Regions from separate parts of the Nostoc sp. UHCC 0251 genome, predicted to be linked through region 2. Evidence: predicted binding sites of a transcription regulator. Region 2 holds the regulator's gene; the other holds the start of a gene.
What was found. Region 2 encodes HrcA, which represses chaperone genes, less so after heat shock. Its sites were predicted from a motif close to TTAGCACTCNNGANTCNNGAGTGCTAA; they were not measured.

Region 1 (5,382 bases), on a different contig from region 2:
CTTTTGTCAACCCAACCTACTGTTACTGAATTTTAGTTTACATTTGACAGATCAAAGAATCCTGATTTCGAGATTAGTTTTGAAATACGGGCTTCCGAAGCATATTCACTATGGAGAAACATAGCGAGGATGGTGATGAAATTTCCAGAAGGAAGTATGATGGCCAAAAAGGTCATCACTTGACCAATTTCATCCCTGCTGCTTTAGGATCAAAATCAGGGGGGAAAATAGTAGGACATGGATGTTTTGTAAAATTAGATTTACAAGTCTCAGGGCTAGTACTCTGATCTGTATATTGCGCTTCTTCTAAGTTTGCACCCTGTAGATTAACTGCTATCAGCTTTGCTCCTTGTAGATTGGCTTTCGACAGGACTGCCCCTTGTAGATTAGCAAAACCCAGGACTGCCCCCTGGAGACTAGCAAAACTTAAGTTTGCCCTTTTTAGATTGGCTTTGAAAAGGATTGCCCCTTTTAGATTTGTTTCTATTAGGAATGTCCCCTGTAGATTGGCATATTGTAGGTTCGCCTCCTGTAGATTAGCATTGTTTAACTCTGCCTCTGAAAGTTGAATACCACCCTTCTTCTCAAAATCTTCAAGATATTTATGAGAAGGAACCAAGTAAGCCGTTGGTACTTCTAAGCCAGATAAATTTTCCCTCTGCCAACGCAACCAAAACCAAGGAATTCTTCTTGGTTCACTGCTGAGAAACTCTAATGCCCGTACTCTTCCACCACTACCAGCCTGTCCACTTGCTGCACTAATAACTTGCCATGCTTGATAAACTTGTAAATCACGGCGTTGTTGTTCACCAGCAATAAATGTAATCGCACCAATCAGCACTGAAGCGTTTACTGCTTGACTTAAAGCTTTAAAGGATATGGCATTTTTTATTGAATTTGTAGTAGAGACTTTTAATTTTCTATATCGCTTGTCTATTTTCCATAAGGGGATAGACCACCAGTGTTTATTTACAAATTCTATTGCTTTAGACCAATCATCTTCAGGATTACCGCTTTCTCCTTTGCGTTCACGAGTTGCCCATATTTCATAAGCTTTAGCCTGAATTAATTCTACTGGAATAGATTGTCGCGGAATAAGTTGCGACAATCGTTGTAGTTTCTTTAGCATTTTGTTTTATAACACAATCACATAAACAGCTTGTTTTAAACATAAACACTACCTAATTACTAAGTAATTCTTGTCTATGCCGCTCCTGTTCTTGCTGCTCAACTCCTTGGCTTACTTCCAAATATTTTTTTACGGCTGAACTAGATTCACTTAAGGTTCTATTAATACAGTTCCCTAAAACTTTGACAAAGTAACATATATAGCAGTTATCAGTTCAGTATTAAATCTCATACACAATAAATTAGGGTTACAACAATTGTTGTAACCCTACAGATTCGCTATATTCAATTTGCTCGAAGCCCTTATAGAATAACAATTAACCTCATAACTACTGAATTATGAGCAATTCTTCACATTTACTACATCTAGTTTAATGGTTTGCAAAGGTAAATACTTTCTTACTTGCCTACGTGGGATAAGTGACGCTAGTGTTAAAAGAATTGTGCATAGTAAAACCCCCATCCCAGAAGTCGAGTAGGAAGCTAGAATGGCAATTCCAAATAAACAAGTAAAATCTAATACTGATATTTTAGATAATAGACGCACCCAAACTCGCATCCAAGTTCGCATTCCTAAAGACTTGTATGAGGAACCAGTCATTTCACGACTGGTTTCTCACTATGGGGTCATAGTCATTATTGCTGATGCTCAGGTAAGCGCAAACGTGCCACAATATAGCTGCTTCGATCTGGAACTGCGAGGTACTGTTTCTCAGATTGAAAGCGCCCTAACTTACCTAGATGAACTAGATTTAGAAGTTTTGCACCAATCCAGCCCTGAAGAAGATGGTTGGTAATCAATTTTAAATTTCGGATTTTGGATTTTAGATTATCAATCCAAAACCCAAAATCTAAAATCTAAAATCGGTTATGCCATTTGATTTTCAATAGCCCACCGCGCTAGTTCAGTGCGGTTATGGAGATTGGTTTTGCCCAACATGTTGGACACATGGCTTTCAACCGTGCGCTGACTAACATTTAGTTCTTCAGCAATTTCCCGGTTAGCTAAACCCCTAGCGACAAACTGGACTACTTTCAGTTCGGTTGGGGTTAATTGCACATCGAAGGGAACCTGGATGCGGGAACCGTTTTCGCCTCCTTTAGCTTGGTGTTCTTTCCAACGGATAGTTTGTTTCAGCGAGGATTCAACTTGCGCTACGAGTTCTTCTGGTTCAAAAGGTTTGACCATATAAACATCAGCACCTTTATTCAGACCCTTAACTCGGTCTGCACTTTGTCCCTTAGCTGAAAGGAAAAGAACCGGAATCCAACTGGTGCGTTCGTTTTGCCGGACTTGTTCTACAAAAGTATATCCGTCCATTTCCGGCATCATCACGTCGCAGATAATCATGTCTGGAACATCTTGCTCTAAAATTTCCAGAGCTTCACGTCCATTTTCGGCGGTGATGACTTCGTATCCCCGGAATTCTAAGTAATCCTTCACCAGCAAGATGAGGTTAGGGTCATCATCAATCAATAGAAGTCGTTTGTGATCTTTCATGCTGGGCTCTTTCATAGCAGTGGCACTTGTCGCGCTTCGGTCCATCAAAGTCTTGAATATTTATCCTCTATCGTGGGTTATTTCGAGATGTTGTCCTTTTTCCTACTTAACTTGCCTTTGCTGTCTCGAAACCTCAAAAATGCCGAGCACTTTCAAGAGACTAGTAGCTCGATAGCAAAAGTCCAGCAAGGATACGTATAGCAGTAGTATCTATAATGCGCTATTATATATCGCATTGAAAGTGGCAGGCGAAAAAACACTGATTAAATAATAATCCTTCTGACTTACAAGTAAGTATTGGCTTAAAGATGACCCTACCTCAAAACCAACCCGCACTTTCTTAAAGCTTACTGCTGTACCATATCCTTCGGTTATTAAGCCTCTATGAGGTGTTCACAAGAAACTAGGGAAGTTTCTGGCAAAGGATGGGTTAAAAATGCATATTCTTCTACCACCTTATTGCCTGATTACACCTTATTGCTTATTAAGAGTTCTTGGATGATCCGCTCAATAACTTCCAGGCTTGCTTGGCGATATCAGACACCATCAGTGTAAACCACCATTATGAGTCTAGAACAACAAACGCGCAAGCAGTTGGCTTTTAGTTCTATGGACGCAAATGGGATGACTCTGTTGCGGCTCATCAAATTTTAACTCTTTAAGTCGCTTTTTAAGTATTCCCAGGATTCCAGACTAGCTCGTTTTGAGCAGCAGCTAGCAATTGTCTGGTCAGCGCCAATTCCTAACTCTCCGCTCCCTACTCTCTTCGTAACTTACGGAACAAAACCCGAAAGGTATAAATAATTAAGCATTTATACTTAAGTATATCTTTGAGCCTTTAGTTCGGGAACCCGTACTCAAAGAATTCTTGCCATTGGACGCTAATTTTCGGTAGATTAGCACTCAGGAGTTGAGAGTGCTAATCTCTAAAGGAAAGAAATAATATGGCAGCTTTATCTCTAAGCGTTTCTACAGTTAAACCTTTAGGCGATCGCGTTTTCGTAAAAGTGAACGCCTCTGAGGAAAAGACCGCAGGTGGTCTGTATTTGCCCGATACCGCTAAGGAAAAGCCCCAAGTAGGGGAAGTAGTGGCACTTGGCCCTGGCAAGCGTAATGACGACGGAAACCGTCAAGAATTGGAAATCAAAGTCGGCGATAAGGTGCTGTACTCGAAGTACGCCGGCACTGACATCAAACTCGGCACCGAAGAATATGTACTGCTTTCTGAAAAAGATATTTTAGCAGTCGTTATCTAGTGGGGAGTGGGGAATGGGGAATAGGAAAGAGTTTTCCCGATGCCCAATGCCCAATACCCAATGCCTAATTCAACAAAAATATTGACTTACTCCCGGAATTTAGACACCTATGGCAAAGCGCATTATCTACAACGAAAACGCCCGTCGCGCCTTGGAACGAGGCATTGACATCCTGGCTGAGGCTGTAGCTGTTACCCTTGGCCCCAAAGGTCGTAACGTAGTCCTAGAAAAGAAATTTGGCGCACCACAAATTGTTAATGATGGTGTAACGATCGCCAAAGAAATCGAATTAGAAGACCACATTGAAAACACTGGTGTAGCTCTGATTCGTCAAGCTGCTTCTAAGACCAATGATGCTGCGGGCGATGGTACAACCACTGCTACCGTTTTAGCTCATGCGATCGTCAAAGAAGGCTTGCGGAACGTTGCAGCTGGTGCTAACGCAATTTCCCTGAAGCGTGGTATTGACAAAGCTACTGCCTTTTTGGTAGACAAAATCAAAGAACACGCCCGTCCAGTGGAAGATTCCAAAGCCATTGCCCAAGTTGGTGCGATCTCGGCTGGTAATGACGAAGAAGTTGGTCAGATGATTGCCCAAGCAATGGACAAGGTGGGCAAGGAAGGCGTAATTTCCCTAGAAGAAGGGAAATCTATGTTCACCGAGTTGGAAATCACTGAAGGGATGCGCTTTGATAAAGGCTACATCTCTCCTTATTTTGCTACCGACCCTGAGCGGATGGAAGCGGTTTTTGATGAGCCTTTCATACTGCTGACGGATAAGAAAATCGCTTTGGTACAAGACCTTGTACCAGTGTTAGAGCAAGTAGCTCGTGCTGGTCGTCCTTTGGTGATTATCGCCGAAGATATTGAAAAAGAAGCTTTGGCAACTTTGGTTGTAAACCGTTTGCGCGGTGTACTCAACGTAGCTGCTGTTAAGGCTCCTGGCTTTGGCGATCGCCGCAAAGCACTACTAGAAGACATCGCTGTTTTAACTGGTGGTCAACTAATCACCGAAGATGCTGGTCTGAAGCTAGATAACACCAAGCTGGATAGCCTGGGTAAAGCTCGCCGAATCACCATCACCAAGGACAGCACCACAATTGTTGCCGAAGGTAACGAGGCTGCTGTTAAGGCTCGTGTAGAACAGATTCGTCGTCAAATCGATGAAACCGAATCTTCTTACGACAAAGAGAAATTACAAGAGCGTCTTGCTAAACTCTCTGGTGGTGTCGCTGTAGTGAAAGTGGGTGCAGCGACCGAAACCGAAATGAAAGACAAGAAGTTGCGCCTAGAAGACGCTATCAACGCCACCAAAGCTGCTGTGGAAGAAGGCATTGTTCCTGGCGGTGGTACAACTCTGGCTCACCTTGCTCCTGAATTGGAAGTTTGGGCAAAGAGCAATCTTAAAGATGAAGAGTTGATTGGTGCTTTGATTGTCGTTCGCGCCTTACCTGCCCCTCTGAAGCGGATTGCTGAAAACGCCGGTCAGAATGGTGC
Region 2 (5,382 bases):
ATCGGTACTTGGCGCTCCAACAAATTCTGGCTTTTTGTCCAATCAAGATATATATAACCTTGATTTGGTTGGTGAATCGCAGCGATACTATCTTGGAAATTGGTATTTTCAATTAAGGAATTATCCTTAGCTGTGATAACTTCATCCATTGTCTCAAGGTCAGAGGTGAAAATTTCGTAGTTTCCTAAGGTTGTATACGCTCCCTGCACTTTTGTTTCAATGTTGAATGATACTCCGTCTTTCTCACTGTTTTTCTTACTAGCTGTGGTTAACTCTGTCCAAGCGGAAACTTTTTGATTTTCTATGGTGAGGGGACTAATGGTTAGTCCATTAGATGAAGCGATCGCATTTAATCGAGCAACACCTTTTTCTACACTCTCAGATTTTTCTACTATAAAAATCCAACGGGGATTTGCTTGCTCTTGAGGTAACAATGCTATGGCATATTCTCCCTGTACCCAGCTAAAAATATCCTCTGCTAAGTTTATGCCCCAGCGTTTTTGAACATCCACCAAAGGTTTTGCTAATCGAGAAACTACATCTTCCTCAGCACCATATATAGTCGCTGTTGCTTGTCTCCAGAGTTTGGCTAAATCACTGTTACCCAAATTACTCAAATTTGAGCCAGAAATGGCCAAACCTGCCGATGCTGGAACATACTGTAATGCTCCTACAGGTTTAGATAGTGGTGAAGATGGGGAAACAATTTCCGATGAAGTTAGAAAGCTGGTTTCTGCTAGCAAACCTTTGGGGTTCAACGTCAGGGAAATAATTTCGCTGTCATAGGTTTGCTCTGGCAATTCTAAACCTTGCCATTTTGCTACGATGGGAAGATTCAAGAAAGCTACAGCTAATCCCCCTTTAGGGAGTTGTTTTGTCGCTTTTTGGTATTTAGGGGAGCTAGTCAAATTTAGATCGGGCGCTTGGACGTTATTGATGGCGTCTCGCAACACTTTGGGATCGTTGGCAAACAACACAAAGCCTTCACCAACCACAGCACCTGCAAGCAAGTCCTGCTCTGGTTGAGAATTGTCAGAAATTAGCTTTACGCCTTTGTATTGTTCAACAGCTAAGTTTGCCCCACCTAACGCCCGTTTGGAAAACAACAACTCGACAAACTCGCGGCTTTTATCCGGTTGCTTGGTTGCTAGTGCCAACAGATACCCTGGCTGCTGTCCGTTTTCTCGGTCGCGATCAATATCTAAGGTGGTGATAGCTAAGGTAATTTCGTCCCCTAACCAGGGTTGAACGTCTTCTTTGTAATCTATGCCACTCTTGGCGAATAAACTGGTTTTGAGTTTAGATAGTTCTCCTTCACGCTCCAATGCCTGCAAACGGTCAGGATTCGCCAGTAATGAAACCATTACAGGGGAAAGTTTAGACACGAATATGGCTGCATTAGGCTGGGAGCTAGAAGCAATGAGGTTAGCCGGATTTTTGGCGAAAAACCAGTAAAAACTAGCGATCGCAATTACTAGCAGTGCGATCGCACCAGCTACGATAAAACCAATAAATGAGCGTTGCCTATTCACATTAAACCTTTCAAAAAGACGGTTTACAGCCATTTAAGCAGAAAGCCTACCAGAATCTATCAGCCTTCTTGAGAATGGATACTCATGCAAAGGCAGAGATTTTCTGTCACCATAAATAGGATTAGGACTGTTTATCGGGAATTCTTTTAGTCAACCCATGAACCAGATTAGTGTACAAGAACTGGCACAACGTCTTTCTTCTGGCGATGCAAGTATTCAGCTAGTAGATGTACGCGAACCACAAGAATTAGAAATTGCTAGCATTGAGGGCTTTGTCAACCTACCCTTGAGTCAATTTACCGAATGGGGAGATCAAGTTCCTACCCTCTTCAATCCCCAAGCTGAAACCCTTGTACTATGCCACCACGGTATCCGCTCTGCCCAGATGTGCCAGTGGTTAATTGCTCAAGGTTTTACAAATGTGCAAAATATTTCGGGTGGTATTGATGCTTATTCCGTCTTAGTAGACCATTCAATTCCCCAGTATTAGCTTGTGTTTAAGTGCATTACTCAGATGGAAGTTATTCTTCCATCTTGCTTTTGCTATGCTGAAAATAGCAACATATAAATTTAGGGGCTTGCCAGGAAAGCTTGCGACTTTCTCCACTAGCAAAAATATTTGCGAAGCTTTTCGACCCTAATTTTAGCTGCGATCACCGCAGAAATACGTATACAACAATACTTTTCTAAGTGTAGAATTATGCAAAAATAACTCGGAAAAGGATGTTGTAAATTCAAACTCTCAGCTTTGGCTGCAAAAGCCTAGATTCTATTTAAAGCGCACTTTTAAACAGTGGTGTATATGATCCTTAAAATTAATTATCACAATATAGTTGTATAATTTGTTATCTTAATAAATTATTAATATTCATTATTTTCAATCAAATCCAGAAATTTTTCAGACTTTGATTAAAATTTGCCTCTAGCAAAACATACCCTATGGAAGTCCAGTTAACAAATCGACAACAGCATATACTTTGGGCAACTGTACGTCACTACATTGCTACAGCAGAGCCTGTTGGTTCAAAGGCTTTGGTCGAGGAGTACGACCTGGGTGTAAGTTCAGCAACAATTCGCAATGTGATGGGCGTTTTAGAAAAGTCCGGGTTACTCTACCAACCACACGCTTCTGCTGGACGTGTACCCTCAGATTCAGGCTATCGCATTTATGTTGACCAGCTAATTACACCTTCTCTGCGTTCGCGCAGCGTGTCGCAGACAGACGCTACGCGTAGCTTGCTTCCACGTTCGCGCAGCGTCCCGCAGGGAAGTGGTACGGAAACTCTAGGACGAGAAGTAGAGGCGGCATTGCAAAAGCGTCTCCAGTGGGAAGATTGGAGTTTAGAAACCCTACTGCAAGGAGCAGCACAAATTTTAGCAACCTTAAGTGGTTGCATTAGCTTGATTACCATGCCGCAAACTTCTACAGCGCTATTGCGACATCTGCAATTAGTGCAAATTGAAGAGGGGCGGATCATGTTAATTGTTGTTACCGATAGTTATGAGACACATTCCAAGTTAATGGATTTGTCGCCAATACCAGAAGAAACACAACGAGATTCAGAGGTAATCGATCGCGAGTTACAAATTGTTTCAAACTTTTTGAATACCCACTTGCGAGGCCGAAGTCTGTTGGAATTAGCCAAGCTCAACTGGAGCGAACTAGATCAGGAATTCCAACGCTACGGAGAATTCTTAAAAAATTCAGTTGCCGAATTGACTCGTCGCACTCATGCGCCGACTACAACCCAAATTATGGTTCGGGGTGTATCAGAAGTTTTGCGCCAGCCAGAATTTTCCCAGTTACAGCAAGTACAAACAATTATCCACCTGCTGGAAGAAGAACAAGATCAACTATGGCGATTAATATTTGAGGAACCAGAGCTTGAGGATGTGGGTAAGTCAAAGGTAACGGTTCGCATTGGCGCAGAAAATCTTCTAGAACCAATACGCACCTGCACCTTGATTTCTTCCACCTATCGCCGGGGGTCAATACCAGTAGGAAGTGTGGGAGTTTTGGGGCCAACGCGTCTAGATTATGAAAGTGCGATCGCGGTCGTAGCATCTACTGCTGATTACCTCTCAGAAGCTTTCAGTTATTTCAATCCTTAAGTGATGTTTAGGGACAAGCTGCTACGAATCTAGGCAAATGAACAATACCATAGCAGGTAGATAAGTCTAATTTATAGTGGCAAAATCAATAATCAATACTTTTGAACTTTTTCATGGTTAGAAAAACTGCCTTTGGCTTGCTGTGGTTGGGATTCACTACCTATGCTTTTTTCCTCGCTCCTCCTGAGCAACCTGGTACATTCGAGTTAATTAAAAACCTTTCTACTGGACAGTGGCAAGGCGTTAACCCATTAGTCATAGCACTATTCAACCTCATGGGCATCTGGCCTCTCATCTACAGCACAGTAGTGTTTATTGATGGTAGAGGGCAAAAAATACCTGCTTGGCTATTTGCTACTGCCTCTTTCGGAGTTGGGGCATTTGCCTTGTTACCCTATTTAGCCCTTAGAGAACCAAATAATAAGTTTGTCGGTGAAAATAATGCCTTGCTTAAGCTGCTAGATTCTCGTGTGACCGGGGTTATATTGACGGTAGCCACGATTATTCTAGTTGCCTATGGTTTAACAGGAGGAGATTGGGGTAATTTTGTGCAACAGTGGCAAACTAACCGCTTCATCAATGTGATGAGTTTAGATTTCTGTCTACTTTGCCTATTATTTCCAGCTTTGCTAGGAGATGATATGGCGCGTCGTGGTTGGAAAAATCCACAGATGTTCTGGTTAATAGCGTTGATACCGCTATTCGGGCCATTGATTTATTTGTGTGTGCGTCCACCTCTAACAGAAGTTGTTGTAGAAGCAATACCGAGTCAGCAGCCAGCTGCAAATTAAAGCAATTTTTAATTCGTAATTTCAAAGACAGTTTCAGTTGGGGTCTAAATCCTCAATTGAAACAAAAATCACGTATAGATTTACCACTATTTTTAAGCAAACTCAGGGCAGCGTTCTACAAAAAGGGGGATTTAGAGGCAAAAAATACGAATTATAAATTAGTAATTATGTTAAATGCACACTATCTAAAGATGATGAATAGAAAAGTTGCATTGTGGTTACTATGGGTTGGATTTATCGCTTATATTTTACTGTTAGCACCGCCCCTGCATTTACAGCAAACCCTCATGCTGCTGAAAAATATATTTACTCTTCAGTGGCTTGCGATAAATCCGATTATCCTTTCCTTGTTTTCTTTGGTGGGCATCTGGCTACTAATTTACAGTGGTTTGTTGTTCATTGATGGCAGAATGCAACGGGTTCCTTTTTGGCCTTTTGCCTTGGCATCAGTAGGATCAGGAGTGCTTGGTCTGTTACCATATTTGGCTTTTCGTGAACCAAATCAAGAATTTTCTGGACAAAAGGATACTTTTTTACGGCTGCTAGATTCTCGTTTTTTTGGGATTGTTTTGAGTGTAAGCACTGTTGGCTTGCTTGCCTATGCCTTTGCCTTAGGTGATTGGGGAGATTTTGTGCAGCAGTTTCAAAGCGATCGCTTTATTAATGGCATGAGCTTGGCATTTTGCCTTTTCTGTCTTTTATTCCCCACAATCCTTGGCGATGATATCGCTCGTCACCACTGGAATAATCCTCAGGTGTTTTGGACAGTAGCCTTTGTCCCGCTACTCGGCCCACTTGTTTATCTTTGCTTGCGCCCGCCCCTACCATCAACGATTCTTCACGAATAGTTGATACCTAATCGGTAATAAATCTCTTCTATTTATCACCGACGTTCAATGCCAAGAAGAAATATGGAAGTTTTGGGGACAAAGCACCTAGATGAGAAA

Region 1: the regulator HrcA is predicted to act here: its motif matches at 3,526-3,552, upstream of groES (co-chaperone GroES).

Annotation. Positions count from the first base shown of each region.
Region 1 covers NZ_JAYGHD010000005.1:38,367-43,748, reverse strand. Annotated here, with positions in the region: gene VB740_RS01540 (pentapeptide repeat-containing protein) at 176-1,129, opposite strand; gene VB740_RS01535 (NIL domain-containing protein) at 1,617-1,925, shown strand; gene VB740_RS01530 (response regulator transcription factor) at 1,997-2,674, opposite strand; gene groES (co-chaperone GroES) at 3,574-3,885, shown strand; gene groL (chaperonin GroEL) at 3,995-5,382, shown strand, end outside.
Region 2 covers NZ_JAYGHD010000039.1:25,510-30,891, forward strand. Annotated here, with positions in the region: gene VB740_RS07615 (DUF3352 domain-containing protein) at 1-1,532, opposite strand, end outside; gene VB740_RS07620 (rhodanese-like domain-containing protein) at 1,690-2,022, shown strand; gene VB740_RS07625 (heat-inducible transcriptional repressor HrcA) at 2,472-3,644, shown strand; gene VB740_RS07630 (DUF2834 domain-containing protein) at 3,758-4,435, shown strand; gene VB740_RS07635 (hypothetical protein) at 4,630-5,283, shown strand.